DNA from 3 places in the Bradyrhizobium sp. RDI18 genome. Region 1 is predicted to be linked to each of the others. Evidence: riboswitches for the same ligand, from Rfam matches in the RefSeq annotation. Region 1 holds a riboswitch; each other region holds the start of a gene.

The links. A riboswitch is a leader RNA that binds a small molecule or an ion and turns the genes downstream of it on or off. The one in region 1 is predicted to bind cobalamin.
Region 2: another riboswitch for cobalamin. It lies ahead of ACFXS9_RS36215 (TonB-dependent receptor); the one in region 1 lies ahead of ACFXS9_RS04170 (energy-coupling factor ABC transporter permease).
Region 3: another riboswitch for cobalamin. It lies ahead of metE (5-methyltetrahydropteroyltriglutamate--homocysteine S-methyltransferase); the one in region 1 lies ahead of ACFXS9_RS04170 (energy-coupling factor ABC transporter permease).

Annotation. Positions count from the first base shown of each region.
Region 1 is NZ_JBICRN010000006.1:664,928-675,106, forward strand. It holds gene ACFXS9_RS04140 (hypothetical protein) at 1-440, opposite strand, end outside; one part of gene ACFXS9_RS04145 (IS3 family transposase) at 549-804, shown strand; one part of gene ACFXS9_RS04145 (IS3 family transposase) at 804-1,681, shown strand; gene ACFXS9_RS04150 (radical SAM protein) at 1,678-2,331, opposite strand; gene ACFXS9_RS04155 (histidine phosphatase family protein) at 3,418-3,993, shown strand; gene cobT (nicotinate-nucleotide--dimethylbenzimidazole phosphoribosyltransferase) at 3,988-5,043, opposite strand; gene cobF (precorrin-6A synthase (deacetylating)) at 5,096-5,845, opposite strand; partial or broken gene ACFXS9_RS04170 (energy-coupling factor ABC transporter permease) at 5,896-6,572, opposite strand; cobalamin riboswitch at 6,607-6,832, opposite strand; gene cobA (uroporphyrinogen-III C-methyltransferase) at 6,884-7,606, opposite strand; gene ACFXS9_RS04180 (cobyrinate a,c-diamide synthase) at 7,603-8,916, opposite strand; gene cobM (precorrin-4 C(11)-methyltransferase) at 8,916-9,698, opposite strand; gene ACFXS9_RS04190 (cobalamin biosynthesis protein) at 9,695-10,063, opposite strand; partial or broken gene cbiE (precorrin-6y C5,15-methyltransferase (decarboxylating) subunit CbiE) at 10,060-10,179, opposite strand, start outside.
Region 2 is NZ_JBICRN010000008.1:5,622,221-5,632,399, reverse strand. It holds partial or broken gene soxB (thiosulfohydrolase SoxB) at 1-356, shown strand, start outside; gene ACFXS9_RS36240 (hypothetical protein) at 353-814, shown strand; gene ACFXS9_RS36235 (MBL fold metallo-hydrolase) at 939-1,979, shown strand; gene ACFXS9_RS36230 (ABC transporter substrate-binding protein) at 2,128-2,961, opposite strand; gene ACFXS9_RS36225 (ABC transporter ATP-binding protein) at 2,961-3,743, opposite strand; gene ACFXS9_RS36220 (FecCD family ABC transporter permease) at 3,740-4,783, opposite strand; cobalamin riboswitch at 4,918-5,116, shown strand; gene ACFXS9_RS36215 (TonB-dependent receptor) at 5,229-7,493, shown strand; gene ACFXS9_RS36210 (transcriptional regulator) at 7,683-7,922, shown strand; gene ACFXS9_RS36205 (hypothetical protein) at 7,929-8,219, shown strand; gene ACFXS9_RS36200 (hypothetical protein) at 8,250-8,492, opposite strand; gene ACFXS9_RS36195 (hypothetical protein) at 8,670-8,843, shown strand; gene ACFXS9_RS36190 (hypothetical protein) at 8,858-10,141, opposite strand.
Region 3 is NZ_JBICRN010000008.1:6,084,009-6,094,187, forward strand. It holds gene ACFXS9_RS38400 (alpha/beta fold hydrolase) at 1-587, opposite strand, end outside; partial or broken gene ybgF (tol-pal system protein YbgF) at 789-1,930, shown strand; gene tilS (tRNA lysidine(34) synthetase TilS) at 1,981-3,117, shown strand; gene ftsH (ATP-dependent zinc metalloprotease FtsH) at 3,279-5,201, shown strand; gene ACFXS9_RS38420 (hypothetical protein) at 5,272-5,472, opposite strand; gene metE (5-methyltetrahydropteroyltriglutamate--homocysteine S-methyltransferase) at 5,517-7,892, opposite strand; cobalamin riboswitch at 8,005-8,219, opposite strand; cobalamin riboswitch at 8,353-8,573, shown strand; partial or broken gene ACFXS9_RS38430 (ribonucleoside-diphosphate reductase subunit alpha) at 8,686-10,179, shown strand, end outside.

The DNA.
Region 1 (10,179 bases):
GCCTCGTTATAGAACTGGCACTGGCTCATGTAACCAAATCCGCCAACCCCAAACGGGACAAGATTATTGTCGTTCCAGGAATCGTACTTACGGCGCTGTTGAACGGAGTGCGGCTGCGACCTCTTAGTCCAATAGAAAATCGGCCCGTGGCGATAGCCGAGTTTAGTGAGGATGTGCTCTGCCATAAAGTGCATTATGATGCGCTCTTTAGCCCCGGCGAATTGATATCGTCCTCTAGCCAAATGGCGGGCTACGGGGTCAGTCGATTTAAACATCAATGGGAATACATTGAACTTCTCTATTCCCATGTCCAATAGGCCGATAATTGAGTCGTACCAGCTTCGGAGCGTTTGCTGCGGCAGCCCATACATGAGGTCAAGCGACAGGTTCTCAACGCCCATTTCATTCAGCAATTTTACGGTTTGTATCACCTCCTCCACACCGTGCCCGCGGTTCAGTAAGAGCCGGCTCCGCAAATTTGAACAGGTCGATAAGTGGAGTTTCTGCCTGACAGCGGGCACGCTGGTGCCTGCGAATCAGGAGTGACGATGAGCAGACGAGCACGCCGGAACCACACACCGGCCTTCAAGGCGAAGGTGGCGCTTGCCGCCGTCAAGGGCGACCGGACGATAGCTCAGCTTGCCGAGCAGTTCGACGTCCACCCCAATCAGATTACGGCGTGGAAGGCGCAGCTGGAGGGCGGCGCTTCCGGAGTTTTTGGATCTGGCAGCGCTGCGCCGGCCACGCCTGCGATCGATGTGAAGTCGCTGCATGCCAAGATCGGGGAGTTGACGCTGGAGAACGATTTTTTAGAAGGAGCGCTCACCAAGGCGGGATTGCTGAGCGCAAAGCGATGATCGACCGCGAGCATGATCTGTCGATCACCAGGCAGGCGGAAGTTTTGCAGATCAGCCGCGGCAGCGTTTATTACCTGCCGCGGCCGGTGCCGGACGCCGATCTCGCGATCATGCGGCGTCTCGACCGGCTGCATCTGGAGTTTCCCTTCGCCGGTTCGCGAATGCTGAGAGGCCTGCTGGCTGCCGAGGGGTGCAAGATCGGCCGCCGGCATGTCAAGACGCTGATGCGGCGGATGGGGATAGAGGCGCTCTATCGCCGTCCGCGCACCACCAGACCCGAGCCCGGCCACAAGATCCATCCATACCTGCTGCGCGGCATGGAGATCACGCGACCGAACCAGGTCTGGGCGATGGACATCACCTACATCCCGATGGCGAGTGGCTTCGTCTATCTCGCCGTGGTGCTGGACTGGGCAACACGTCGTGTTCTGTCGTGGCGGCTGTCGATCACCATGGAAGCGACCTTCTGCGTCGAGACGCTGGAGGATGCCTTGGCTCGTCACGGCAAGCCGGACATCTTCAACACCGATCAGGGCTCGCAGTTCACCGGACAGGCTTTTACCGGCGTGCTCGCCGACAACGGCATCGCGATCAGCATGGACGGCAAGGGCGCATGGCGGGACAACGTGTTTGTCGAACGGCTCTGGCGCAGCATCAAATACGAGGAGGTGTACCTGCGGGCCTATGACAGCGTCAGCGAGGCGCGCAGCTCGATCGGCCGATATCTCGACTTCTATAACAGCAGGCGTCCCCATTCGAGTCTTGACGGCAGCACGCCGGATCACGCCTACTTCACCCCGCTGCCACTCCGCATGGCAGCCTAACCCCGGCAGAGGCTCCACCTATCGACGCGGAAACTCTGTTCAGACGACCGGGACCAGCTCTGTATGCGCAAAATATTCCAGTCTAGACTTTGAACGCCCAGTACGAAGCGGTTTACGCCACCTCTAAGTAGAGTGGATATGCGATCCGCAGCGTCCGCATGCTTCACAAGAGAGGGATGCAATTCGAAACTTACTTCGGCCCTCGATAAATCAAAGCGCTGATTAGTCATATCAAATAGCGTTTTGAGTTGATGGTTGGTCAAAAACGAGGGAGTACCACCTCCAAAAAAAGCAGTCTCAACATCTCTGCCAGCAAGCGCCGCATCTGACCAACTCATCTCCTTATTCAAAGCCACCAAATAACGTTCCACTCGCTCGGAAGATGGATTGATTTCCTTGGCGAAGTGGCAAAAGCTGCAATACTGATTACAGAAGGGGATGTGGAAATAGAGATCAATTGACGACGCGACCTGAGTCAACAACCTTTCGGCATTCAGGTCCCCCATTGCCTTGAGAGGCGGATAGGTGCCGACGAGATAATCGTTGTGCGTATCAAGGTGCAAGTTTCGCGATCTCAACATGTCTAGGTTGATCTCGTACGAACGGTCGATCGCGAATTCCAGGGCCTCGGAATAGCTTGGCGCGTTCATGCTTTGGAACTCCTTTAGTTTTCGTGTGCAGGAAAGCCGCGATGGCAGCTGCGGCCGCGTCCCATCAGTTTCTTCTTTGGCTCGTTACTGAAGCAGCACATTTCGATCAGCCACCTGCATTCGCCTCCCACTGGACCCCGATCAGATCGCACGTCGCGATGCGCTCAGCGAGACGCGCGGGATGACTAGAGATTGTCGAGGACAGGCAGGTGTCGCGGCCAACGCGAATATTCTTCGTGCGTTGCGAAACCTGACGGCACTCAGTGCGGCGTCTCTGGTGTTGATTTGGATCAAGCGAGTAAAGTTCATTTAGCTCCTGCGCCAACGACTGGGAGAGCGGCATGGTCGTGCGGATCCTTTACCTTGTCCAAGCAATCGACGTGCCACCAAGCACGTTGTGCGAGCCTTGCTTGAAGAGTGAAAATCATGTGCTTCGCGCCGCGGCGACGGAATACTTGCGCCTCGGCGTCGGTTTCCGGACATATGCGTCTTCAACCGGACACGCCGAACACGACACCACGGAGCATCGAATGACGATGGTCGTCTCTCGACGAGCTCAGTTGCCCCTTTCGGCGGCCGACCGGGAAGTCAGCCAGGGGGAGCGATGCTGCTGCACATCGCACCAGCTTATGGTTATTCTCGCTGTTGGCCTGATCATATCAGCCAGTGGTATAGGTTGTCGGCGATTTAGCCGTTAAGCTTGCAAAGCATGTCTCTGCGCGGGACAACTTGCCGCCCGCGACGACGCGCAGGAGATCCCCCGGCGACCGTTCGAGACGTTCGGGAGCTCAGTTAGCTCGATGCCCGACGCATCCGCAGGCCGGCCGATGTCGATTCCAGAACAGGGGCCGATGGCAATCAGCGCGAGCGCCCATCGCCGTCGCATTAACAAGGCACGAGCGCGGTCATGAAAACCCGGCCTGACGCGAGGCAACAACGCGCCTTCCTTGCACGGCGGCGGCGCCGGGAGGTGTTGAGATACGCATTTTGCTCCGGCTGTGATATCAGTCCTTGGTCGCGGTAAACCGTCCGCGGGCGAATGTTCAAGATGTTTCTCGCATTGATAAGCATCTCGGAGATATGGGAATGGAAGGGGAAGCCTTTCTTTGGTTGGTCCGGCATGCGGTCGTCGATTCTATCGAAGGAACGATCTCCCCTTCGGGCGCTCCGGCCGATCTCAGCGATCGGGCGCATTTGGAAGCCGTGCGAAGGCGCTTGCCACGGGTCGCCGCAAGCTATGCGAGTCCGTCTCAACGAACTCTCGATACCGCGCGCGCATTCGAGCTTGATCCAATCCTGGTGCCTGAGTTTCGGGAGCAGGACTTCGGGGATTGGACCGGCCGACGTCACGACGATCTCGCCGCTCTCGGAGAAGAAGGGTACGCCGAGTTCTGGAAGGATCCCGCTCGTTCAAGCCCACCCGGCGGCGAGAGCTTCGAAGATCAAATTGCGAGGGTTCGGGATGGACTACGTAAAATAGCTGCTGGTCCAGCAACGCTCGTCGTGCATTCCGGCACTATTCGCGCCGCGCTCTGCGTAGCCCTCGACATCGCACCGCAAGCAGCGTTGCGCTTTGTTATCGATCCGCTGTCGATCCCCCGAATTGATCGGCTACGGAACAATTGGCGGATTGTGTCGGTCAATCAGAATGTCGCGTTATGAGCGATTCGGAACGCTGGCTTGCGCGAAGGTCGCCATGCCATTGTGCAGAGCGCATGCAAGCCGCAGGATCGGCAATGCAAGCGCGGCGCCCGATCCCTCCCCTAACCTGAGGTCCAGATTGAACAACGGCTGCACATTCAGGGCCTCAAGAACCAGGCGGTGCCCCTGCTCGGCCGATTGATGCGAGGATAAGAGAAAGGGTCGACACGACGGATTAAGATGCACCGCCGTCAATGCCGCGACGGACACGATGAAACCGTCGATCATGATAGGGAGGCGACGCTGTGTGGCGGCGATGATCGCGCCCGTAATCGCAGCAGTTTCGAGACCGCCTACCGCGCACAGGATCCGCTCGGCAGAAGTTCCTGGTCTTGTAAGGTCATGACGAGCCAGCGATGCATCAATCAGGTGCGCCTTGCGCGCACGGGTGTCTGCATCGATCCCGGTGCCATTGCCGGCCACCTGCTCGGCGCCCATGCCAAGCAGGGCGGCGGCGACTGCCGCAGAAGTCGTGGTGTTGCCGATCCCCATGTCACCAAGGATCAGAAGATCTGGCTCTGCTGAGGCCGCCCGCGCGACGGCGCGCTTGCCGCAGTCGAAGGCGAAGGCGACCTCCCCCAACTCGAGCGCCGCTTCCTTGCTGAAATCCCGGCTGCCCCGGCGCGGCTTGTCTGTCGCGACTCCCGGGATTGGCTGTTCGGCGAGCGTGCCGGCATCGACGATCTCCAGAATTGAGCCCAGCTCGCGCGCGAGAACCGAAATTGCTGCACCGCCTGACGCGAAATTCGACATCATCGCGCTCGTAACTTCCTGAGGATAGGCCGATACTCCCTGCGCGACGATGCCGTGATCCCCTGCAAAGACGATGATCGGCACGCGCTCGGCTCGAGGCCGGTCGGTTTGTTGCAGACCGGCGAGCTCGATCGCGAGCTGCTCGAGGCGACCCAGCGCACCGGTCGGCTTGGTGAGCTCGGCCTGACGGGCCAGGGCGGCATCGCGATGGACGGTCGAAACGCCCGGGCACTCCTGGTAGACCCACTCGGGTAGCATGTGGTCCTGCCCTTGGTGATGGTTCAAGATGCCAGCGGCCTTCGCACGAGTGCTACGACACGCGCTTGAGGATGTAGCTATCCATGATCCAGCCGTGCCTGGCGCGTGCTTCCTGTCGTGCGGCGACGATGCCTGGCCCCACTTCTGCAAGCGCACCTGACATGGTGATCTGCTCGGGCATCCCGAGATAGGCGCCCCACCAGATATGTAGTCCGTTCGGGTCGAGCGACTGGAACGCGGCAACGCCATCGAGCATGATGACCACGGTGTCGGTGCCTGACGGCCAACCGACCTCGCGCAGCCGCCGTCCGGTGGTGACGAGAAAGAGCTCCCCGATGTCGTTCAGCGGCAGTGCATGCGCGGCGCAAAGCGTCTGGATCGACGTGACGCCTGGCACGACCTCGATCATTGGCAACGGATCAAGCCTTCGTGCGATCCGCAGGCTCGAGTCGTATAGCGAAGGATCGCCCCAGATCAGCAGGGCAACGCGCCCGTCATGACCGAGATACGCCGCAATTGCCCGGGACCAGGTCACGGCGACGGCGTCGTGCCATTCCTCCACTCCCTTGCGGTAGTGCTCCTGCGCGGTGCCGCGAACGGGCAGGTCGAACTCAGCAACGCGCGTGCGGCTGTTCGTCAAGGCTTGCGCACAAATCAGCCGGCGCAGGTCGGCGAGATCGGACTTCGCGGCACCTTTGCGCGGAATCAGCACCAGGTCAGCCGCATTGATCGCGCGGATCGCAGCAAGCGTGAGCTGCTCGGGATCGCCGCAGCCAATGCCTATCAGGGAGAGTGTCAGCATCACGTTATGAGTGGGGGCGGCCGCGACTTGCGACCGCCCTTACGCCATCTTCAGGCGGCGTTGTGAAGGCGATAGGTAACAAGACCGTCGGCCATCACATCTCGCAGTGATTTCGCCAGTGCCAGCACGGCCAGATCGGCCAGCGGCTCAAATACTACGACGAGCGCGTAGGAAGCGGCGAAAGACGCGATGGAGGCGAGGTTCTCGGCCGCAAAGCCCGCACCATACAGCGCCCAGAAGGCGACCCACGCCACGATGCCGGATTGATAGGCGGTCGAAAGCGCAAGCGCCTGGCGATACTGCAGGTCAACATAGGCGGTGCTGCGAGGAATGATCCACCCGGCCAGCGCCTGGATCGCAAACAAAGGCACCAGCAGCGTGGTCACGTTGATACCATATTGCGGCAAGTCGGTCGGTACGAAGAACAGCCCCTGCAGCAGAAGACCAAGCGCCAGCCCGAATGCGGCTGGCGCTGCGCCGAACAGGAGAAACAGCGTCGAGCCGAGAATGAAATGCACCTCCGAGACCCCGATCCGGAAATGCGGCAGCAGTTCGAAGAAAGAGAAGACCAGGACCGTTGTTGCGACGGTGCGCACCGCGAATGAAACAAACCCTGCTCGCGCACGGTTTCGACCGTGAGCTTGAGAGCGCAGCCGGCGGCAACGGCACCGGTCGCGTAACTCAGCACGAGCTTGGCGCCCGTAACGATACCTGGTTCGATATGCATGACTTACGTCCCTTCTGCCGTCACACGACGGCGCTGGTGTTAAAAACTGCAGGGCCGGTCTTCTGGCTCGCGGTTCAAAACGGGCCCCGGCATTCCCAAGCTGACGGCCCAGTGGCGGATTGGAGCCCCTCACCGCCTTACAGGCGCGGGGGGGGGGCGGCCGGGGCTTTGGGCGCCGCATTCAGGTCCGCCCTTGCCCGGTTCCCGATTATGCTCCGGCGCTTTGCGCCGCTTCGAGCACCATGCCTGATCTGTGTGCTCCTTCCGACGAGGAGACGTCAAGGGGCTCGCGAGATCGGGCGACGGCCTCATCATAGAGTCTCTCCCGCCAGCGCGCCGAAAAGAATGACCGCCGCCGTTGCGGCGCTGGCTTGCGCGAGCTGCTCTGCAAGCTTTGCAATCGTGGTGCGGACAATCCGCTCCTGGGCGCGGCCCAGAGACTCCGCAAATAGCGCCGGGGTGTCGGGAGCCATGCCGTGCTCGATCAGCTTTGCCGCGAGCGCCGGGAATGTGCGCTTGCCCATATAGACCACGGTCGTCGATTCCGGATCGGCCAGTGCCGCCCAATTGAGATTCGCGGGCAACCGCCCGGTGACATCTGGGCCGGTCACGAACTGGACGCGGCGCGAGGTGTGCCGGCGGGTGAGTGGAATGCCGCGCGCTGCCGCAACGCAGGCCGACGTGACGCCTGGAATGATCTCGTAGTCAATGCCCGCAGTTTGCAGCGCCTCAATTTCTTCTTCAAGCCGGCCGACGATGCCGGCGTCTCCCGATTTCAAACGAACAACGCGGGCGCCTGCGGCGGCGTAGTCGATGAGCAGCCGGTTGACGTGCTCCTGTTTGGCTGAGGGCCGGCCCACACGCTTGCCAACCGCTACCAGATTGGCCCCGGCTCGGGCGTAATCGAGGATCGCGCCCGAGGCAAAGTCGTCATACAGCACGACATCAGCGGCGCGCAGACGCGCTGCCGCCTTGAGCGTCAGGAGCTCGGGATCGCCTGGGCCGGCCGAGACAAAGGAAACAAAGCCGCTCACCTGTCCTCCGCAATGAGGTGGAAGAACGTGCCGGTGGCGTAGCCGCGCCGCGAGCCCGTCTCCGCAACGACCGCGCCAGTCGCGTCGCGTACGATAGCCAAAGCTGTATCGGGCTGCGAGACGATCGTGGAGTAATGGAATTCATGGCCGCGCAGTAGCGCGCCGGCCTGATATCCGGGCATCGGCAGAGCAAGTTCCGCAAGCCGATAGCCCAGATGCATGCGACGTTGGGCAAAACTCGTATGCAGGCCGAGCAGTCCCGTCATCTCATGGTGTGTGCCGTGGGCGTCAGTTAAAGCGGTGCCAAGCAGCATGTAGCCGCCACACTCGCCATGCACCGGCCGTGTCTCGGCAAAGGATTTTAGCGCACGGCGACATCGGCGATTTGCCGCGAGTTGGCCGGCGTGCAATTCCGGATAGCCGCCGGGCAGCCAGCAGACGTCGGCACTGTCATCAGGACCCTCGTCGGCGAGCGGCGAGAAGGTCGTGATCTCGGCTCCGGCGGCACGCCAGGCCTCCAGCATGTGCGGATAGACGAACGAGAATGCGCCGTCGCGCGCCAGAGCGATGCGTTGCCCGGGTGGCTTTACGCTTGGGCCGTACGCGGCGCATGGCGCCGTCCAGGCGCATGCCGCCGATTGCAGCACTGCATCGAGATCGACATGCTCAGCGACGAAGCGGGCGGCTTCCGCGATCAGGCCGTCGACCTCGCCCTGCTCCTCAGCCTGTACCAGGCCAAGATGCCGCTTCGGCAAAGTGATCGCGGCGTGGCGGGGCAACGTCCCGAACACCAGAATGCCGGCGCCTGCCATGGCACGGCGCACCAGGTCCTCGTGCCGCGTGCTGGCGACGCGGTTGAGAACGACGCCGGCAAGACGCACGCCCGCGCGGAAATCGCGCAGTCCCGCAGCCACCGCTGCAGCGGTTTGCGCCTGTCCGGAAGGATCGATCACAAGCAGGACCGGCCAGCCCATCATCTCGGCAATATCGGCGGTGGCGCCGGTGCCCGAGACGCCCCGCGCGGCAACGCCATCGAACAGGCCCATCGAACCTTCGGCCAGAACGAGATCCGCATCCGCACCGCGCGCGGCGAGCACTTCGATCGCCTCACGCCGCATGGCCCAGCTGTCGATATTGACGGAGGCGCGTCCCGTAGCGGCGGTATGAAAGGCCGGATCGATGTAGTCCGGCCCGCTCTTGAAGCACTGGACCTTCAGCCCGCGATCGCGATAGGCGCGGGCCAGCGCCAGCGTCAGCGTCGTCTTGCCGACACCGGATGCCGGCGCGGAGATGACGAGGCTCCGCGCCATCACGACGCCTCCGGAAAACGCGGCGTCGTGCCGACAGGCCGGTAGCGACGGTCATAATCGGTGGCGTACAGACGACTTTCGCCAAACTCCTCCGTTCCCAAGGTACAGCCGACCAGGATGAGGGCAGTGCGTTCGAGCTCGGTACCAACCGCAGCGTCCAAGGTACCGAGCGTGGCGCGGATGATGCGCTGGTCGGGCCAGCTCGCGCGCCAGACGATCGCCACCGGGCAGTCCAGACCATAATGAGGCGCGAGTTCGGCGACCACCTTGGCGAGCATATGCACCGAGAGATGGATGGCGAGCACCGCACCGGTGGCGGCGAAGGCGGCGAGTTTTTCGCCCTCAGGCATCGCGCTCGCCCTGCCCGGCGTTCGCGTCAGCACCACGGACTGCGCAAGACCCGGCAGCGTGAGCTCGACTTCGAGCGCCGCCGCCGCTGCGGAAAAGGCCGGCACGCCGGGGGTGATTGTATAGGGAATGTAAAGCGCACGCAGGCGGCGCAATTGCTCGCCCATCGCCGACCAGATCGAAAGGTCGCCGGAATGAAGCCGTGCGACATCCTTGCCTTCCGCGTGCGCGGCAACGATCTCGGCGATGATCTCATCGAGCGATAGCCGTGCGGTATTGACGATCCGCGCACCTTGCTGGCAATGCGCAAGAACGCCCTCGGGCACGAGCGAGCCAGCATATAGGCAGACCGGACAGGCGGCAATCAGATCACGGCCGCGCAAGGTCAGCAGATCGGCGGCCCCCGGCCCTGCGCCAATGAAGTGCACCGTCATTCGCCATCTCCTTCCGCGATCGCTGCGGTGGCCGTCCGATCGTGCGAAACCATCCGTGTCGAAATAAGGCGCGCATGTCGGCCGGCCGCTACAAGCGCGGCGGCTTCCGCGACGGATCCCGCGCCGAGCTTCGCCTTGATGAATTCAGACTGTGTCGGCGTAATGATGCCAGCCAGGGCCTTGGCCGGCACGGCCTTGATCGGCACGTTGAGCTCACGCGCCAGCAATTTGAGCGCCGCCGCTTCTGCCTTCTCGCTGACGGTTGCGACAGCCGCGATTCCGTCGGGACCACCTGCGGCGACAAGCGCTTCGCGCAGCGAAGCAACATTCACGTCACGCCTGAATCCCAGACCCGCGACCTTCACTTCACCGCACTCCATTGCACGACCGGCCGCGCCGCCTCCCAGGACCGGTAGCGGCCGAGGCTACCTGCCTGCGCGATTTCGACCCGCATCAGTTCGCCGCCGCAACGCTGCTGCAG
Region 2 (10,179 bases), on a different contig from region 1:
ACCGGCGGGCAGATCAAGGACGTGCTGGAAGACATCTGCGACAACCTCTTCAACACCGATCCATACTACCAGCAGGGCGGTGACATGGTCCGCGTCGGGGGCTCGCCTACACCTGCACGCCGACCGAAACCGTGGGCGCACGGATTTCCGAGCTCAAGCTCGACAACGGCCGCGCGCTGGAAGCCGACAAGCACTACAGAGTGGCGGGCTGGGCTTCCGTCAACGAGCAGACCGGCGCGCCGGTCTGGGATGTGGTCGCCAAACATCTGAGGTCGGGCAAACCGCCCAACCGCTCGCCGCCGGGCGTGACGCTGAAAGGCGTTGAAGGCAATCCGGGCATTGCGGGACAGGCATGACGGGCTTTTCGACCATCCTTCGCGCGATATCAGCGGCGCTTCTGATCGCAACCGCCGCGCCCGAGGCCCGCGCACAGCAGGCACCGCTGCAGGACAAGCCGTTCGCCGAGCACAAAATCGTGCTGCAACTCTCCGACAACGATCCGCGCAAGCAGGGCCTCGTGCTCAGCGTCGCCAGCAACCTGATGAAGCATTACGACCCTGACAAGGTGGCGATCGAGGTCGTCGCGTTCGGCCCCGGCATCGACCTGCTGCGCCCGGAAAACCCCAACCGCAAGATGGTCGAGAGCCTGGTCGCGCAAGGCGCGCGCTTCGACGTCTGTCTCAACACCGTCGATACGCTCGAACGCGAGCACGGCAAACGGCCGGAATTCATCGCCGCGGCCACGCCGGTGCAGGTCGGCGTCGCGCAGATCCTGTTTCTGACGGAGAACGGGTATACGTTAGTGCGGCCGTGAATTCATTGCGAGCGAGCCGTAATTTCATCGCGCCCTCAGGCGTGGTAGAGTTGATGGAACTGCAGGAGCGGGCTGGAGCTACATCCGGCCCTGATCCAACCTGAGTTAACGCGGACGTGTAGCCATGATCTTTCGTCAACTCTTCGACAGCGTGTCCGGCACCTACAGTTATCTGCTGGCGAGCCGCGCCGGCGGCGAGGCGTTGATCCTCGATCCCGTGCTGGAAAAGGCCGATCGCTACTGCCAGCTTCTGCGCGAGCTCGATCTGCGGCTGGTGAAGGCGGTCGACACCCATCTGCACGCCGACCACGTCACCGGCCTCGGCGAATTGCGCGACCGCACCCAGTGCATCACCATCATGGGCGAGCAGAGCAAGGCCGACGTGGTCTCGATGCGGGTGTCCGAAGGCGATAAGGTGACGATCGAGGGGTTGTGCCTGGATGTCATGTACACGCCCGGCCACACCGACGATTCCTATAGCTATTTGATGGGCGACCGCGTCTTCACCGGCGACACGCTGTTGATCCGCGGCACCGGCCGCACCGATTTCCAGAACGGCTCTTCCCGGGCGCAATATGAATCGATCTTCAACCGGCTTCTGAAACTGCCGGACGAGACGCTGGTATTCCCCGCCCATGACTACAAGGGCGACACGGTTTCCACCATCGGCGAGGAGCGCCGCTATAATCCACGGCTGCAGGTACGCAACGTCGACGAATACATTGAGCTGATGGCGAACCTGAAGCTGCCGAACCCCAAGATGATGGACGTCGCGGTGCCCGCCAACATGCATGTCGGCCTGCATCAGGAGGAGCTTGCCAAGCAGGGACTCGCGCTCTGCGCGCGCGACGCGATTGCGAGCCTTGGCCGGCCCGACATCCTGCTGGTGGATTTGCGCGAGACCAGCGAGCGCGCCAAGCATGGCACGATCTCGGGCGCGCTGCATGCGCCCTACCCCGGCATCGCCGAGAGCCTCAAGCCTGGCGGCATGCTGCGCGAAGTCGCCGCCGCCACCGGCCGCCGGGTCGTGTTCTTCTGCGCCTTCGGCGAACGTTCGGCGATGGCGGTGGCCGCGGCCAAGAATGCGGGGCTGGCCAACACCGCCCATATCGAAGGCGGGCTGGACGCGTGGAAGAAGGTAGGTGGGCCGGTGGTTCAGGGATAACCTTTATGCGTGCCGTCGTCCCTGCGAACGCAGGGACCCATACGCCGCGGCGCCAATGATGAAGGCGGCGGCTGACGCCTTGCTTGAATTGCAACGTCCTGTGGTTATGGGTCCCTGCGTTCGTAGGGACGACGCAGTATTTGCGGATTCACTCTCCCACCCGCTTCAACTCCGCCGTCAGCGCATCCAGCGCGTCGGCCAGCATCACGCCGCCGCATTCCGTCAGCCGCTCCGGAATCACGATGCGCCGCTCCGGCGGGTAGAAGCGCTCCAGCGCCGGATGGACCAGAAACGCCTGGCCGTCGTCTCGCGCATAATCGCCGGCTTGCGAAACCACGATGAAGTCGGGCCTCAAGGACACGATCGCCTCCAGCGAGGCGAATCCGCCGAAGCTAAAGCCGAGATCGCCGGCGGCGCTGCGCAGCCCGACTTCGCCCAGCAGCGAACCGAGAAAGCTGTCGCTACCCGCCACCCAGCCGCGCCGCGACAGCGGCAGCACGCGATAATGCCGCTCGGCGGCGGCACGGCGGGCGCGCGCCAGCGCGGCGTCGAGCCGCGCGATTTGGGCGGCCGCGCGATCGGGGTGCCCGGTCATGTCGCCGACCTCGCGGATCTGCGCGCGGGCTTCGTCGAGGTTTCGCGGCACGGCGAGCTCGGCAAGATGAAGACCCTTCGCCTTCAACAGCTCCCGCGTCGAGCGCTTGTCAAACGCGCTGGCCATGACCAGATCCGGCTTGAGCAAGAGCACGTCCTCGGCCGCGCCTGACAATACCGGATAGCGGCTGATGTCGCCCGCCGGTGATTGCCAGCCGTCGCGCGCGAAGCGGCTGAGGCCCAAAATCTGCTCGGGGTCGGCCAACGTCAGCAGCAACTGATCGCTGCAGACATTCATCGACACCATACGCGGTGGGCTGGCCGCGAATACTGCGCCGCCTGACATCGCCAACGCGGCGATCGCGACAAGAAAGCCGGACCGTCGCATCAGATATCCGCCCAGGGCACGATGACCGCCTCGCGCTGATATTCCGCGCGGTAGGCGCTGATCCGAAACACGTCCGCCATCACCCGCTCCGATAGCCCCTCGCTCGGCGTGCCCCACGACACTAGATTGCCTTCCTTCAGCACCAGCACATGGTCGGCAAACCGCGCAGCAAGCCCGAGATCGTGCGTCACCACGATGACCAGCACGCCCTTGTCCGCGGTCGCGCGCAAATTCTTCATGACGTCGATCTGGTGCCGCGGATCGAGCGAGGCGGTCGGCTCGTCGGCCAGAATGATCGGTGCCTCCACCGCCAGCGCGCGCGCCAACGCCACGCGGCTGCGCTCGCCGCCGGACAACTCGGTGACGCGGCGATCGCTGAACTCCATCACGTCGACCGCCTGCATCGCGCGCAGCACGGCCTCGGCGTCCTTCGGCGACAGCCGCGCCGGATCGGTTGCGCCATGCGGGTAGCGGCCGAGCGCCACGATATCGCGCGCCGGCAGCGGCCAATGCACGAGATGCCCCTGCGGCAGATAACCGAAGCGTTTGGCGCGCTCGCGAAGCGGCAGCGAGGCCAGCGCATCGCCGCCGACAGTGATCTCGCCTTCGGAGGGGATTAGCCCGGCCAGCGCTCGCAACAACGTCGTCTTGCCGGCGCCGTTCGGGCCGACCAGCGCCACCAGGTGTCCCGCCGACAGCGCCAGCGAAACGTCCTTCAGCACGACGCGGCCGGCGAGCCGCACGCCTATCCCCCTTGCGGTCAGCAGCGCCGTTTTGCTCATGCGACCCCTCCGCCGAGCGCGCGGCGTTCGCGCATGATGAGATAGAGGAAGAACGGCACGCCGATGATCGAGGTCAGCACACCGACCTTGATGTCCGACGTCGAGGGAATGATGCGCACCGCGATGTCCGCCGCCAGCAGCAGCGCCGAGCCCGCGAGTGCGCTCGGCACCAGCAGCCGCCCGGGGTCGTGGCCGATCAGGGGCCGCATCAGATGCGGCGCGACCAGGCCGATGAAACCGATGGTGCCGGTGACGGCGACCGCGCCGCCGACACCGAGCGCGACGCCTGAAATCACGAACAGCCGCAGGCGGCCCACATCGACGCCAAGGCTCTGCGCGGTTTCCTCGCCCAGGCTCAGCGCGCGAAAGGCATGGCGCTGGCTGAACAGCATGATCGCACCGGCAATGATGAACGGAAACGCCAGCATGACATGCTGAAAGCTGCGGTCCTCCAGCGAGCCGAGCAGCCAGAACGCGATCTCCAGCACCAGGAAGGGATTTCTGGAGAGGTTCATCACCAGCGCGGTGGCGGCGCCTGCAAAGCTCGATATAGCAAGACCGGACAGGATCAGGATCAACAGCCCGGCGTTGCGGCCGGCGATCGCAAGAAGCACGAACACCGAAGCGAACGCCGCGACGATCGCCGCTACCGGGAGCGCATAGGAGCGCACGTCGGCCAGCCCGAGCGCAATCACCAGCACCGCGCCGAACGCGGCCGATTGCGGCGCGCCGAACAGCGAGGGCGAGGCCAGCGGATTGCGGAGCAAACCCTGCAGCGACGCGCCCGATAGCCCGAGAATGGCGCCGATCGCCAGCGCCAGCAGCGTGCGCGGCAGGCGGATTTCCCGCACGATCACCTGCGACACTTCGCTGCCGCCACCGAACAGCGCTTCCGCCACCGCAAGCGGCGACAACCGCACCGGACCGATGCCGAGCGAGATCAGCATCAAGAGCACAACGAGGGCGGCAAGCGCTGCCGTCGCGCCGATCCGCCGGCGCGCGGCTTCCTCGTTGGTCAGGGTTACGGCCTCAACACTCATCGATCGTCCTAAAGCAGGTTTACCCGCCCCGGTACAGGCGGCGGGCAGGCCTGCTCATGCGGCAAAAATAGCGCACTCGTCCAGTGAGGATCGCCGGACGCCCCGGGGCGCATTGACTCGGACTTTGACAAACTTCTACCATAGTTCCCGACGGTTCCCGTTTTGGGGATCAAAAGGGAATGCGGTGCGGGGAAATCCCCAATTCCGCGGCTGCCCCCGCAACTGTAAGCGGCGAATCCTTCGTCATGAGCCACTGGGCATCTCGGTCCTGGGAAGGCGACGATGGGTAGCGACCCGCGAGCCAGGAGACCTGCCGTCAGCCGTGGTCACACGCGAAGATGTCGGTCGGGGAGTACAGACATTAGCTTCACCTGAGCTGCTGAAAGCACATGGTGAGACTTGGTTCGCTGTGACGTGCCACTGACGTCATACCGAGGTCCAAGTCATGTCTTTCACCAACACAGCCACGCGGCGGCGCCGCCTTTGGCTCGCCAGCAGCTTCCTGATACCCATCGCATCGTTCGGTATTTCCGGCGCAGAAGCGCAGCAGGCGCCGTCCGAGCCATTGCCGCCGATTGAGATTACTTCACCCACCGACCCGAACCGGACCCGCGCAAAACCGACCTACGATGAAGGATCGACGTCGCGCCGCGTCGTACCGGCGGCTGCACCGTCGACCGGCAGGCGGCCCGCATCCGGGATAGGCTCGGATGTCTCATCGCAAAGCGCCCCGCAAGGCGCGGGCGCAGGCGGCGGCCGGCAGTTCTCCGGCATCGTCGGCACTGCGTCGACCGTTATTACTGCCGAAGAGATCGCGCATTCGCCGGCGCAAACGCTGCAGGAAATCATCGCGCAAACGCCCGGCGTCCAGCTCACCAGCTTGTTTGGTGGCGTCAACGGCGCCAAGACCTCCGTCGACCTCCGCGGCTTCGGCGCGTTCGCGACTTCAAATACCCTGGTGCTCATCAACGGCCGAAGGCTCAACGACATCGACATGGCCGGCGTCGATTTTTCGACCATCCCGCGCGATTCGATCGAGCGCATTGAAATCACCCGCGGCAATAGCGGCGCGGTACTGTATGGCGACAACGCGGTCGGCGGTGTCATCAACATCGTACTGAAGAACGGCGTCGGCGGCCCACCAGTCGCGATTCGCAGCGAAGCCGGCGTCGGTTCGTTCAATCAACGACTTGCGGATCTCTCGGCCACGACCAATTACGGGCCGTGGTCGACGTCATTCTATGGCAACGCCATCAAGTCCGACGGCTATCGCGAAAACAACGCGCTCGATCAGCGCAACGGGGTCGGCAATCTCAACTACACCACGCCCGACCTCAAGGCGTTCCTGACGGTGACCGGCGACGACCAAAAGCTCGGATTCCCCGGCGGTCGCTTGGTCGATCCCTCGATCGGCGTCAACGAACTGGTCACGAACCGACGGGGCGCCGCTACGCCGTTCGATTACGGCAACCAGCAGGGCGCCAGCGCCACCGCCGGTTTCACCAAAACCCTTTGGAACGGCGCCGAGCTCATCGTCGACGGTGGAGTACGGAAGAAGGATACGCAAAGCGGGTTCTTCGGTGCGGTACCATTTGCGTCGCCATTTCCGAGCTTCTCCTCCACCTACAACGACGCATCGTTGCTGACCTGGTCGATCACGCCGAGATTGAGCGTCAAGAACGCGATCTTCGGGATGCCCTCACAGATCCTTACAGGCATCGACTATTACGATGCGACGTTCAATCAGGAACGCGGGGCGTTCAAAGGCGTTGCACCAATCCACACCTACGATCTGGCGCAGCAGACACTGGCTGGCTATTGGCAGCAAACATTAGGCCTGTTGCCGACGACGGATTTCTCCTATGGCGCCCGCGTGCAGAACACCCGCCTGGGCGCGCGGGACCGCTTCGATGGAACGGCTCCATTTGCGTTCGGTACCGAGGCGCTTCCGCTCGACAGCGACGAGACGCAATACGCCTTGCATGTTGGGCTCGAGCACCGGCTCAACAACACATTCTCGTTGTTTGGCCGTGCTGCGCGCGCGTTCCGTACTCCGACTGTCGATGAACGGGTCTCCAGCGGACCTTTCTTCGTTCCGGGGACCTTTCAGTTGAAAACCCAGACCTCGCACGACATCGAGGGCGGATTCCGCATCAAGTCCGGCGGCTTCCAGATGCAATCGAGCATCTACAACATGGACCTCGAGAACGAGATCCATTTCATCCCGGCGCTGTTCTTCAACGTTAACCTCGATCCGACCCGCCGCTATGGCTCCGAGACCAGCGCTTCGTTGCGCGTCAGCGACACCGTGCTGCTGCGGGGCGGCGTGGCGTACACCCGCGCCGTGTTTCGCGAAGGGCCGTTCGCCGGTAACGACGTCCCGCTGGTGTCACGCTACACCGCGAGCGGCGGCGTGACCTGGAACATCTGGCAGAACTATTTGGTGTTCGACGCCACCGTGCGGGCCTGGAGCGAGCGCTTCATGGACAACGACCAGGCCAACACCCAGCGACGTATTCCGGCGGACGCCACCGTCGATTTGAAGCTAAGCGGCGCCTACGATCGCTTCTTCTGGTCGGTGGGCGTGAACAATCTGTTCAATGCGCTGTACTACGACTACGCGATCGCGAGCTCGTTCACGCCGGGCCGTTTCTCGGCCTATCCGCTGCCCGGCCGCACCTTCATGGTAAAGGCCGGCGCGACGTTCTGACCGATATAGCCGGTTCGGTTTGCTGCCGGACCGGCTCGACCTGCCGAGTTCCCGCAACCTTCATATCAAGGCAGATTCTGTCAGAAACTGCGCCATTTTCGACCGAAAATAACATCCTCTGCGCGCCGATCCGTGGTAAATGGGCCACAGACCGCTCGACGATATCAGTCGTGATGTCAGAGGTATGACATGGATGATGAGCCGAAGAGCGCCGCCGAGCTGAAAGAAATGAGGCTCAACCGCAAGCGCGCCCAGGAAGTCGACGGCATCAAGGCGATGGCCGAGATCGCGGCTGCCGATGTTGCGATCCGCCAGCGAACCGAGAAGCTGCGCGCGCTGCGCCTGGCAAAGGAAGCGGCCGACCGTGCAAATCCGCCGGAATCGAAGGTCAAGGGCAAGACCAAAGCCAGGATTGCGAAAAGAGGCTGACCTGAAATGACGAAAGAGGATCGCGATCGCGCCCAGGCGCGCTTCGACAAGGCCGCCAAGGCAGTTCAGGACGCAAAGTCCGGCAAGGCCGAACGCGATGCAGCGGCGAAAGCCGTGCTCGACAATATGGCGAAGCTGAAGGCGTTGCGGCTCGCGCGCGAAGCAGCCGAGCCGCAACGTGCGCCCGCCGCAAAGGCCGCAAAGAAGGCGCGCAGCAGCACAAAGCGGCCCGACGAAAAGCCGGTGGCCCTGTCCGAGTGGCTGGCGAGCCAGCAGAACGGCGGACGGCGAACCTGAGATCGGCCGATCGAACTCGAAGATCCGGCGTTACGCCGGCCCCGGCCAATCGATCATCGATCGCGTCTTGTTCTCGGCATCGTAAACCTGCACCTGAAGCATCTGGAAGCGGTTCTTCAACGCCATGCCCGCTTCCTCAGCCGCCTCCACCGTATCGTGATGCGACTTGAAGTGGCCATCCACGACCAGCGAATAACCGGCGGTCGGAGCCTTGTCGGCGCGGAGGATCTTGCGCTGTTGCGGTTCATCGAGCGCAATGCGGGGCTTCTTCATACTGGCTCCATGTGATGCCCTTCGAGCTGAAGCCGCAAAAAGGGCGGGAAGAATCGTTTGACCGGCGCTAGGATACCTTCCGGGCGCGATTAGATTGAGGTCATGCCGTTACCCTGAGTCGGCATGCAGCGCAAACGCCGATTGATCCGGCGAGAAGCATCACTTTGGTGAAATCACATGGGCGGAACAGGCAGGAAGAACAGCGAGCCTCCGAACGAGCCTCCGAAACAGGGCGATGCCAAACCGAAGAAGCCACCGCGCCCGCCGGTTGAGGAGGAGGAGGACCACGAGGACGGCGACATCGCTACGCCGAAGCGGGACCGTTATGGCCCCGACGATGAGCCGTTGTAGCCTCATAAAAGCTGTCATCGCCCGGTCAAGCCGGGCGATGACGAGTTGTGTTGGTAGAATCCTTCGCTTTCAATCACCCGAATACTCGCTGCATCGAGCAGATGCGCGCCAAAGCCACCGAGCGCTAGTTTGATCGCCAGCTTCGGCGAAGCCAGCAGCACGGGTGCCGTCATCGCCAGCGGCACGGCGCTGATCCAGTCCGATTGCACCGGTGTGAGTTCTTCGCTGCTGCCGGCATAAGGCCCGCGCGCCGCAGCGAGATGCAAACATTCCCTGAGAATGTCGGGCCGCGTTCCGCCGCGCGCCGCACATCCGAGCAGCGCCTGCATCGCCAGGTGCGTGAGCACGCCCTCGCGGCTTGCGAGCAATGGCGCCGGCGTCTCGCCCAGCGAGATCAGAAGCAAAAGTCCGACGAGATCGACGCCGGAGCGATAGGCATTCATCGGCTCGACCAGCCGCGGATTGCAATCGATCAGCAATGGCGCGGTATCGACGTCCGGCATGATGTAATCGACCGACAGCGCACCCTGCCAATCGAGCGCCCGGCCGATCTGTTCGAGATAAGCGCGAACGACCGGCCGGCTTACGCTCTGCTTGATCGCCTCGCCGCCGCCAATGCCGGCGGCGATCTGCCGATAGGCATGAAAGCCGAGCATCCGGCCACGGCAGAATACCGATTGCGCCTTCTCGGTGGTGCCTGCGACGAGGTCTTGCACCAGCACCTCACCGGCGAATGCATCGCCGCCGCCGAGATCGTGCAGCGCGCGCATCAGATCGTCCGCGCTGCGCACGAACCAGATGCCGCGGCTGGCGGTGCCAACTGAAGTCTTCACGACGGCCGGAAAGCGAACCGCCTCGCGCACCCCTTGCGCGGATTGCACGATGCGCGTCGGCGGCTGCGGCAATCCCAACCGATCGAGCAGCCGGCTGAAGCCGGCCTTGCTATGCGCCTCGCGATAGCTCTCGAAAGCCGGCAGCGCAATCCCGGCGCGACCTTCGATGCGTTGCGCGACCCGCGCAAACAAAAATCCCTGCTCATGCGTCGGCAGCAGCACGTCGAATTTTCCGCCGGCCAGTCGCCGCTCGACGAAGGCCAGGTAGCCGGCGGGATCGTCCCGCAGTCCAGGGCAGCGGTGAAATTTGCGGACGAAGCGCGAGAACCGCGACAGGCACCAGGGTGAAGGATCGCAGACCTCGACGTGATGGCCTGAAAGACCGAGAATCGTAATGGCCTCCCGGGCCGAGGTCGAGGAACCTTCGGAGACCAGTACCCGGAGCGGTTTTGCGGGATCAGGCATGCCGCATCATTGCCGCGTGGACCCGCCTTTGTCTTCCC
Region 3 (10,179 bases), on a different contig from region 1:
ACCTCGCGGCGATTGACAGCACGCCTCGCCATGTCCGGATCGCGCGGCATTCGCGTATAGACCGGCATGGCGAGCCGGAGCCAGGCCTCGCGCTCCGCCTGATCCAGGGGGCCTTCAGGCACCAGAAACCGGCGCCGAGCCAGCGCACCCACTTCCGGCCCACCGAAGCGCTCAAACAGCGCTACGCGCCGTTCCCGATAGGAACCACCGGCGGCCTCGGTGCTGATCAGGATCAGTCTGGAAGGGTGATCCGGATGGCGCGTGGCATAGGCCAGCGCAACCATGCCGCCGAATGACGCGCCCAAGACGATCGGATCGACGATGCCAAGGGCGTCGCAGAACCCGTGCACGTCGTCGCCCCATTGCGCCAAGGTCCAGCGCTCGCGCGGGCCGCCCTCGCTGCGGCCGTTGCCGCGGTGGTCGAGGTAGATGATCTGGGCGATGTCGGCCAAGGCAGAGTAGGCGGGCCGGTAGATCGAGTGGTCGGCGCCAGGGCCGCCGTGAAGCATCAGCAGCACCGGTTTTTCCCGCATCACCGGGCCGTCGGGCACGAATTTCGCGCCCTCGACATCGAAGAACAGCCGCACCCCGTTCACGGATACGTGCATCGGCGGGTCTCCCTCGATTTGTGAACGGCCGGCCGCGCCGGGCGGCTTGTCTTGAAGCGGATACTAAACCATACCGGAATTCGGCGAGGCGAATCGGAACGGCCAGTCACAATTCTGGCGTACTCCCTCTCTCAATGTGTTCTGCTTTCGTTTGACACGTGATTTCGTCGTCAGGGCAAAATGTCATCCAGATTCCTCAATTCTGCCGGCGCTGCGGCGATTGCCGCGATGCTGGCTTTGTCTGTGCAGCCCTCGGCCGCACAGATCACGTTCCCGTGGGAGCGTTCCCCGCAAGGCTCGCCGCAAGTCCAGGCGCAATCTGACGACGCCGATCTGGAGATGCGGATCCAGCGGCTGGAAAACCAGCTCCGGCAACTGACCGGCCAGAACGAGGAACTGCAATACCGCAACCGCCAGCTCGAAGAGCGGCTGCGCCAGCTCGGCGCCGCACCGCCGGCACCGGGCGGCCAGCCTCCGGCGGCGCAGCCCAGCGTGGCTGCCGCACCGCCTCCAATTCAGCCCGGCCCCCGCAGCAACAGGGCTATCCCCAACAAGCCTATCCGCAGCAGGGGGTTCGTCAGCCGCAGGGCTATCCGCAGGCCCAACCAGGCTATGACCGGCAACCGCAGATCGCATCACCGGCGCCGATCGTGCAGGAGCCGGCCCCGGCGGTCGGCGGCCGCCGCCGCGGCGATGCGTTCGACCCCAGCCAGAATCCCAACGCTCCCGGTGCACCGCGTGCACTCGGCGGCGGCCAATTGCCGATCGGAAATGAAGCTACGGTCGGCGCGCCCGGCGGACGCGGACCCGGTGAGCCGCTCAATCTCGGTGGTCCGCGCGATCCCGGTGGCGCCTTGCCGCCGCCCGCTGCAGCCGCACCGCCGCCGCGCGGCCCGGGGCCCGGCGCCAGCGCCGCGCTGACCCCGTTGCCGCCCTCGGCCACGCCGAAGGACGAATTCGATCTCGGCATCGGCTACATGCAGCGCAAGGATTATGCGCTGGCCGAAGAAACCATGAAGAACTTTGCGCAGAAATATCCGAGCGATCCGCTGATTGCGGATGCGCAGTACTGGCTCGGCGAAAGCCATTTTCAGCGCCAGCAATATCGCGACGCCGCCGAAGCCTTCCTCGGCGTAACCACCAAGTTCGACAAGTCAGGCAAGGCGCCAGACGCGCTCTTGCGGCTCGGCCAGTCGCTGGCGGCGCTGAAGGAAAAGGAAGCCGCCTGCGCGGCGCTCGGCGAGGTGACGCGGAAATATCCGCGCGCATCTGCCGGTGTGAAGACTGCCGTTGATCGTGAGCAGAAGCGGGTTAAGTGCTAAAGCGGAAGCCGGTCGAGGCCGCCATCGGCCTCGAATAGACTGGCGATGCCATGGCTGACGAAGACCACGCGCCGATCTCGGTACAGCAAGCGAAAGAGCTGTTCGCGCACTGGAAGGCCGCGCCCGCGCTTGTGCTGGCAGTGTCCGGCGGTCCCGACTCGATTGCACTGATGTGGCTTGCCGCGCGATGGCGACGCTCGCTCACGCGGGGGCCGCGGCTGATCGCCGTTACTGTCGACCACGGCTTGCGGCCGGAGGCCGCGCGCGAGGCGCGCGAGGTCAAGCGCCTCGCCCGCTCGCTCGATCTGCCCCATCGCACGCTGCGCTGGACCGGCGCCAAGCCGAAGACCGGCTTGCCGGCCGCAGCGCGGGAGGCGCGCTATCGCCTGCTGGCGAAAGCTGCGCGGGCGAGCGGCGCGACGCACATCCTGACCGCGCATACCCGCGACGATCAGGCCGAGACACTGCTGATGCGGATGCTGCGCGGCAGCGGTATCGCCGGTCTCGCGGCGATGGCGCGCGAGAGCGAGCGCGAGGGCGTGTGGCTGGCGCGGCCATTGCTGGACATTCCGAAGTCCCGGCTCGTCGCGACGCTGGACAAGGCAAAGATCGCCTTTGCCGACGATCCCACCAATCGCGACGTGAGCTTCACGCGGCCGCGGCTGCGTGCATTGATGCCGGCTTTGGCAGAGGAGGGCGGTGACAGCCGAAATCTGGCGCGGCTGGCATCAAGGCTGGCGCGGGCGAATGCCGCGATTGAAGTGCTGGCCGACGGCGCCGAGCGCTATCTCGCCGTGAGAGATCGTGATGACGCCACGCGCTTCGGGTTCGATGCCCAGGCGTTTGCCGGTCTGCCCGAGGAAATCCGGCTTCGGCTGCTCAAGCGCGCGATTGATCGGACCGGTCACGAAGGACCCGCGGAACTCGGCAAGGTCGAGGCGCTGCTGGCAGTGCTGGACAACGCCATTGCGAACGGCCAAAAGCAATCAAGACTGAAACAGACGCTTGCCGGGGCCGCGATCAGCCTTACCGGAGGCAGAATTTATGTCGATGCAGCGCCGCCGCGGGGTAGCCGGGCGGAGAAGCGTTCCTATCTCCCAATATCTGCAATGTCGGGACGGAGAGCCTTAACCACCCCGGAGAAACACTGGCCTTTTGCGTCATTTTTTGACCGGGAATCGCGTTAAGATGCGTTAAATAGTCCCGTGTGGTTCCCTTGGCATTGACCCGGGCGCCACCTAGATTGGGTGCAGTGGACCGGGGATTCTCGCCTCACTACCCAAGGAATATTCTAGGGTTACTACCAAGGACATAGGGCCGCGATCCGCGCGACCACGAAGGAAGATCAATGAACGCCAATCTGCGCAACTTCGCCCTCTGGGTCATCATTGTCTTGCTGCTGTTGGCATTGTTCACGCTTTTCCAGAATCCGGGTCAGCGCGCGTCTTCGCAGGACATCACGTTTTCGCAGTTGTTGAGCGAGGTCGATCAGAACCGCGTGCGCGACGTCGTGATCCAGGGGCCGGAAATCCACGGCACCTTTACCAACGGCTCCTCGTTCCAGACCTATGCGCCGAATGATCCGACGCTGGTGAAGCGTCTCTATGACGGCAAGGTCTCGATCACCGCCAAGCCGCCCGGCGACAACGTGCCGTGGTTCGTGTCGCTGCTCGTTTCCTGGCTGCCCTTCATCGCGCTGATCGGCGTCTGGATCTTCCTGTCCCGCCAGATGCAGGGCGGCGCCGGCAAGGCGATGGGCTTTGGCAAGTCGCGCGCCAAGATGCTGACGGAGGCCCATGGCCGCGTCACTTTCGAAGATGTCGCCGGTGTCGACGAAGCCAAGCAGGATCTGCAGGAGATCGTCGAATTCCTGCGCGACCCCGGCAAGTTTCAGCGCCTCGGCGGACGCATTCCGCGCGGCGTGCTGCTGGTCGGCCCTCCCGGAACTGGTAAGACCCTGATCGCGCGTGCGGTCGCGGGCGAAGCCAACGTGCCGTTCTTCACCATCTCGGGTTCGGACTTCGTCGAAATGTTCGTCGGCGTCGGCGCAAGCCGCGTCCGCGACATGTTCGAGCAGGCCAAGAAGAACGCGCCCTGCATCATCTTCATCGACGAAATCGATGCGGTCGGCCGTCATCGCGGCGCCGGTCTCGGCGGCGGCAATGACGAACGCGAACAGACGCTCAACCAGTTGCTGGTCGAGATGGACGGTTTTGAAGCCAATGAAGGCGTGATCCTGATCGCCGCGACCAACCGGCCCGACGTGCTGGATCCCGCGCTGCTGCGTCCGGGCCGTTTCGACCGCCAGGTGGTGGTGCCGAACCCGGACGTCGTCGGCCGCGAGCAGATCCTGAAAGTTCACGTCCGCAAGGTGCCGCTGGCGCCCGATATCAACCTCAAGACCATCGCACGCGGCACCCCGGGCTTCTCCGGCGCCGACCTGATGAACCTCGTCAACGAGGCGGCGCTGACGGCTGCCCGCCGCAACAAGCGGATGGTGACGCAGGCCGAGTTCGAAGAGGCCAAGGACAAGGTGATGATGGGTGCCGAGCGCAAGTCGCTCGTCATGACCGAGGAAGAGAAGCTCTTGACGGCCTATCACGAGGGCGGCCACGCCATCGTCGGCCTGAACGTCGTCGCGACCGATCCGATCCACAAGGCGACGATCATCCCGCGCGGCCGCGCGCTGGGCATGGTGATGCAGCTTCCCGAGCGCGACAAGTTGTCGATGTCGCTCGAGCAGATGACCTCGCGCCTCGCTATCATGATGGGCGGCCGCGTCGCGGAAGAACTGATCTTCGGCCGTGAGAAGGTCACCTCGGGCGCGGCCTCCGACATCGAGCAGGCGACACGACTGGCGCGCATGATGGTGACGCGCTGGGGCCTGTCGGAAGAGCTCGGCACCGTGTCCTACGGCGAAAACCAGGACGAGGTGTTTTTGGGCATGTCGGTGTCGCGCACGCAAAATGCCTCGGAAGCGACCGTCCAGAAGATCGACAAGGAGATCAAGCGGCTGGTTGAGGAAGGCTACAACGAGGCCACCCGAATCCTCACCGAGAAGCGCGACGATCTCGAGATGCTGGCCAAGGGCCTGCTCGAGTTCGAAACGCTCACGGGCGACGAGATCATCGATTTGTTGAAGGGCAAGAAGCCCAACCGCGAGTCGGTGCTCGAGCCGAGCACGCCGCGCACTTCCGCCGTGCCGCCCGCCGGCAAGCCGCGCCCGCGTCCCGATCCGGACCCGGGTCTGGAGCCGCAGCCCCAGGCGTAAGCGGCGCTTAATTCTGAACGACGAAAACGCGGCGGTGACGCCGCGTTTTTTTTGTGCTTGTTTCGAACCTTCATGGCGCCGCGGCCGGCGCCCCGAGGTGTACGGCCAGAATGTGTTCCGGCGTCTCGACCACTTCGACCTTTTGCCCATCGCCGCCGACAAAGGCGAGCACCGTGCGCTCGCCGTCGCGCCACATGCTGCCGACGAGGGCAATGTTGATGTGGGTAGATTGCCCCGTCTCAAATCGCGTGCATTCGATCCAGAAGCGCATGACGTCCTCCTTGAGTTGCCTTGATGAGAGACGGGGCGGGCAGGTTACGCCAGCGCCCGCAATTCGCGGGCCGCGGCCACCATGTTGGCGAGCGCGGGTCGGACCTCCTCCCATTTGCGGGTCTTCAGTCCGCAATCCGGGTTGATCCAGATCTGCGTGTCGGAGAGCCGCTGTCGCGCCAGCTTGAGCAGGCCGGTCATCTCGCCGATCTCGGGAACGCGCGGCGAATGGATGTCGTAGACGCCGGGGCCGATTTCGTTCGGATAGCGGTAATCCCTGAACGCATCGAGCAGCTCCATCTTCGAGCGCGAGGTCTCGATCGAGATCACGTCGGCGTCCATCGCGCCGATCGCGCCGATAATGTCGTTGAACTCCGAGTAGCACATGTGGGTGTGGATCTGCGTCTCGTCGCGCACGCCGGACGAACAGAGGCGGAAGGCGTCGACGGCCCAGTCGAGATAAACCTTCCATTCGGATTTGCGCAGCGGCAAGCCCTCCCGCAGCGCGGCCTCGTCGATCTGGATCATGCCGGCGCCGGCCGCTTCGAGATCGGTAACCTCGTCGCGGATCGCGAGCGCGATCTGCCGGCAGGCTTCGCTGCGCGCAATGTCGTCGCGGACGAACGACCAATTCAGAATGGTGACAGGGCCGGTGAGCATCGCCTTCATCGGCTTTTTCGTCAGCGACTGGGCATATTGCCACCACTCGACCGTCATCGGCTTTGGGCGCGAGACGTCGCCGAACAGCACAGGCGGGCGAACGTAGCGCGATCCATAGGATTGCACCCAGCCGTGCGCGGTGAAAGCGAAGCCTGCGAGCTGTTCGCCGAAATACTGCACCATGTCGTTGCGCTCGAACTCGCCATGCACGAGCACGTCGAGCCCGATATTTTCCTGCCAGCGCACGGTGCGGGCGGTCTGGTTCTGCAGATAGAGCTTATAGGCTTCGTCCGTCAGGGCGCCCCTGGCGTGCGCGGAGCGGGCGTTCCTGACGTCGGCGGTTTGCGGGAACGAGCCGATGGTGGTGGTCGGGAACGCCGGCAGGTTGAAGCGCTCGCGCTGAACGGTGGCGCGTTCAGCGAAGATGCTGGAGCGGAAGCGCATCGGTTCATTGATGCCGGCAACGCGTGCCGCTACCTTCGCGTCGTGAATGCGCGGCGAGGTCTTGCGGGAGGTCGCCGCCTGGTTCGAGGCTTTCAGCGTGGCTTCGACTGCTCTGCGGCCATCGGCGAGTGCCGTTCCGAGCGTGGCCAGTTCCTCGAGCTTCTGCACCGAAAACGCGAGCCAGCCCTTGATTTCGGGATCGAGCCCGGTCTCCAGCGCCAGATCGATCGGGACGTGCAGTAGCGAGCAGGAGGGGGCGATCTGCACACGGTGCTTGCCGAGTTTGGCGATTGCGGGCTCGAGCTGGTCGAGAAGCCGGCTCAAATCCGCGCGCCAGATGTTACGGCCATCGATGATTCCGAGCGATAGCACGAGGTCATCAGGAAATCCGGCGAGGTCGTCGATCTGCTCCGGCGCGCGCACGAGGTCGAGATGCAGGCCGGCGACGGGCAGGGATAGCGCGGTGTCGCGGTTGGCGCCGAGACCGCCGAAATAGGTCGTCAGCATGATCTTGAGCTGCGGCACTGCGCTCGCGATCTCCGCATAGGCATAATGCAACGCCTGCTGGGCGACAATATCAAGATCGAGCACGAGACACGGCTCGTCGATCTGTACCCATTCCGCGCCCCGGTAGGCAAGTTCGCGCAGCACCTCGATGTAAACCGGCAGCAAGCGATCAAGCAGGGACAGCGGATTGAAGCCGGCATCCTTGCTCTTGGCGAGTTTGAGAAACGTGACCGGGCCGACCAGCACGGGGCGGGTTTGATAGCCCAGCGCCTTGGCTTCCTCGTATTCCTCGATCGGCTTGCGCGAGGCGAGGATGAATTTCTGATCCTTCGTCAGTTCGGGCACCATGTAGTGGTAGTTGGTGTCGAACCATTTTGTCATTTCCAGCGCCGGCACGCCGTGCGCATCGTCATGCCCGTGACTGGCATGGCCGCAATTCGCCTCATGCGGCTTGCCTTGCGTGCCGCGGGCCATCGCGAAGTAAGTCGCAAGCGAGACCGGCCCGCCGCTCCAGCGATAGATTTCCGGGATCGCGCCGACCATCACTGATGTGTCGAGAACCTGGTCGTAGAACGAGAAATCGTTCGACGGAATCACCGTGACGCCGAGCTTTTTCTGGCGCGCCCAGTTTGCGGCGCGAAGCCCGATGCCGGTTTCGATCAGCGCCTTCTCGTCGGTTGCGCCCGACCAGAAACTCTCCAGCGCGAATTTCAACTCACGGCGCGGACCGATGCGCGGCGTGCCGAGGGAGGCAACGCGAAGTGAAGAAGTGGAGATGGTGGAAGTAGACGTAGCTTTGGAAGAAGACATTGGCTTAACCCCAAAAGTTGGGGGCAAAGGCCGAAGTGACACGTCTGGATTTTCGCGAACGGCAGAGCGCGCGCGGAAAATCGCAACCGCACCACCGGGACACCCCGCCCGAGGACGTGTATGTTGTCGAGGCAGGTCTCCTGGCTCGCGGGTCAATGCTGCTGTCCGGCCTTCCCGAAACCTTGCGAGGTCTCAGTGACTTTGTTGGACAGCGGCTCGCCGCTTACAGTTGCGGGGGCAGCTCCGGCTTTGGCTTTTCGGCCGCACCGGCTTCCCTCTTAGCTTCGGAAGAACGTCTCCCGAAGAACCACGACTGGTCCACTTATCGGCAACGCGGCAGGCGCGTCAACTCGGCGACATTCACCGGCGCCTTGTCATTGTTGTTCACAGCCGCGGGGTTCCGTCGCCGAAATTCTTGCACATCGCCCGCGCGCCCCATTGACAGCCGCATCCGAATAACACCAGATATAGCCGTCACGGTCCGCCATGGCCCAACACATGGTGGCTAAGAGGGAAGCCGGTGTATCGCGCGAAAGCCGCGAAAATCCGGCGCTGCCCCCGCAACTGTAAGCAGTGAGTTGTTTCCGAATCTGACGTCACTGATGCGGCATCGCATCGGGAAGACACGGGGACAACAGCGACCTGCGAGCCAGGAGACCTGCCGCGACGCCGAAAAAACGTCCACGGGCGGGGTGTCCCGGCGGCGCTTGCAGATTCATGCCCGCGTTTTCGCGTGGGCTAAAGCTGTAGCGTCCTCTGACATCCGGCCCCAACACAACTACGGGGTCTCTTGATGTCACTCTCTCTCGATCGCGAAGCCAACGCCGCTCCATTCATTCGTCTGCGCCCCGAATCGCTTGTCGCCTCGGAAGCGCAGCCGCCGATGCAGGTGATTCGCCGCAACGGCACGGTTTCGAAATTCGACGCGAGCAAGATTTCGGTCGCGATGACCAAGGCGTTTCTCGCGGTCGAGGGGCATGGCGCGGCGGCCTCCCGCCGGGTGCATGAAATCGTCGAGCAACTGACCGCCGAAGTCGTCGGCGCGCTGTCGCGCCGGATGAGCGAGGGCCGCACCTTTCATATCGAGGACGTGCAGGACCAGGTTGAACTTGCCTTGATGCGCAGCGAGCACCACAAGGTCGCGCGCGCTTATGTGCTCTATCGCGAGGAACGCACGCGCCAGCGTGCCGGACAGGACGTGAAGGCCACCCGGCCATCGGGGAAGCCCTCGTTACGCGTCACGCTGGCCAGTGGCGCGCAGGTCCCGCTCGATATCGCGCGGCTGACGCTGATCATCGAAGAAGCCTGCGCCGGTCTCGAGGGCGTCGGCGCCACGGCGGTGCTCGCGGAGACGCAGCGCAATCTCTATGACGGCATCAGCGAGGACGAACTGGCGCTGGCGTCGGTGATGGCCGCGCGCACGCTGGTGGAGCAGGAGCCGAACTACGCCTATGTCAGCGCGCGGCTCTTGCTCGACAAGCTGCGCACCGAAGTGCTGTCGTTCGTGCATGATACGCCGACCAGCGCGTCGCAGGCCGAGATGGCCGAGCGCTACGGCGAGTGCTTTCCAGCCTACATCAAGGCCGGCATCAAGGCCGAGCTGCTCGATCCCGATCTGGCGCGCTTCGATCTAAAAAAGCTTGCCGCGGCGCTGAAGCCGGAGCGCGACCTGGCATTCCAGTTTCTGGGTCTGCAGACGCTGTACGACCGCTATTTCCTGCATGTGCGCGGCAACCGTATCGAGCTGCCGCAGGCGTTCTTCATGCGCGTCGCGATGGGGCTGGCGATCCGCGAGATCGACCGCGAGGCGCGCGCGATCGAGTTCTACGATCTCCTATCGTCGTTCGACTTCATGGCCTCGACCCCGACGCTGTTCAATTCCGGCACGCTGCGGCCGCAATTGTCGTCCTGCTTCCTCACCACCATCGCGGACGATCTCGACGGCATCTTCAAGTCGGTCAAGGACAATGCACTGCTCGCAAAATACTCCGGCGGGCTCGGCAACGACTGGACCCGCGTGCGTGGGCTCGGCGCGCACATCAAGGGCACCAATGGTGAAAGCCAGGGCGTGGTGCCGTTTCTAAAGGTGGCCAATGACACCGCGATCGCCGTCAACCAGGGCGGCAAGCGGAAAGGCGCGGTCTGCGCCTATCTCGAAACCTGGCACATCGACATCGAGGAATTTCTGGACCTGCGCAAGAACACCGGCGACGATCGCCGCCGCACCCATGACATGAACACCGCGAACTGGGTGCCCGACCTCTTCATGCAGCGCGTCGAGGCCGAC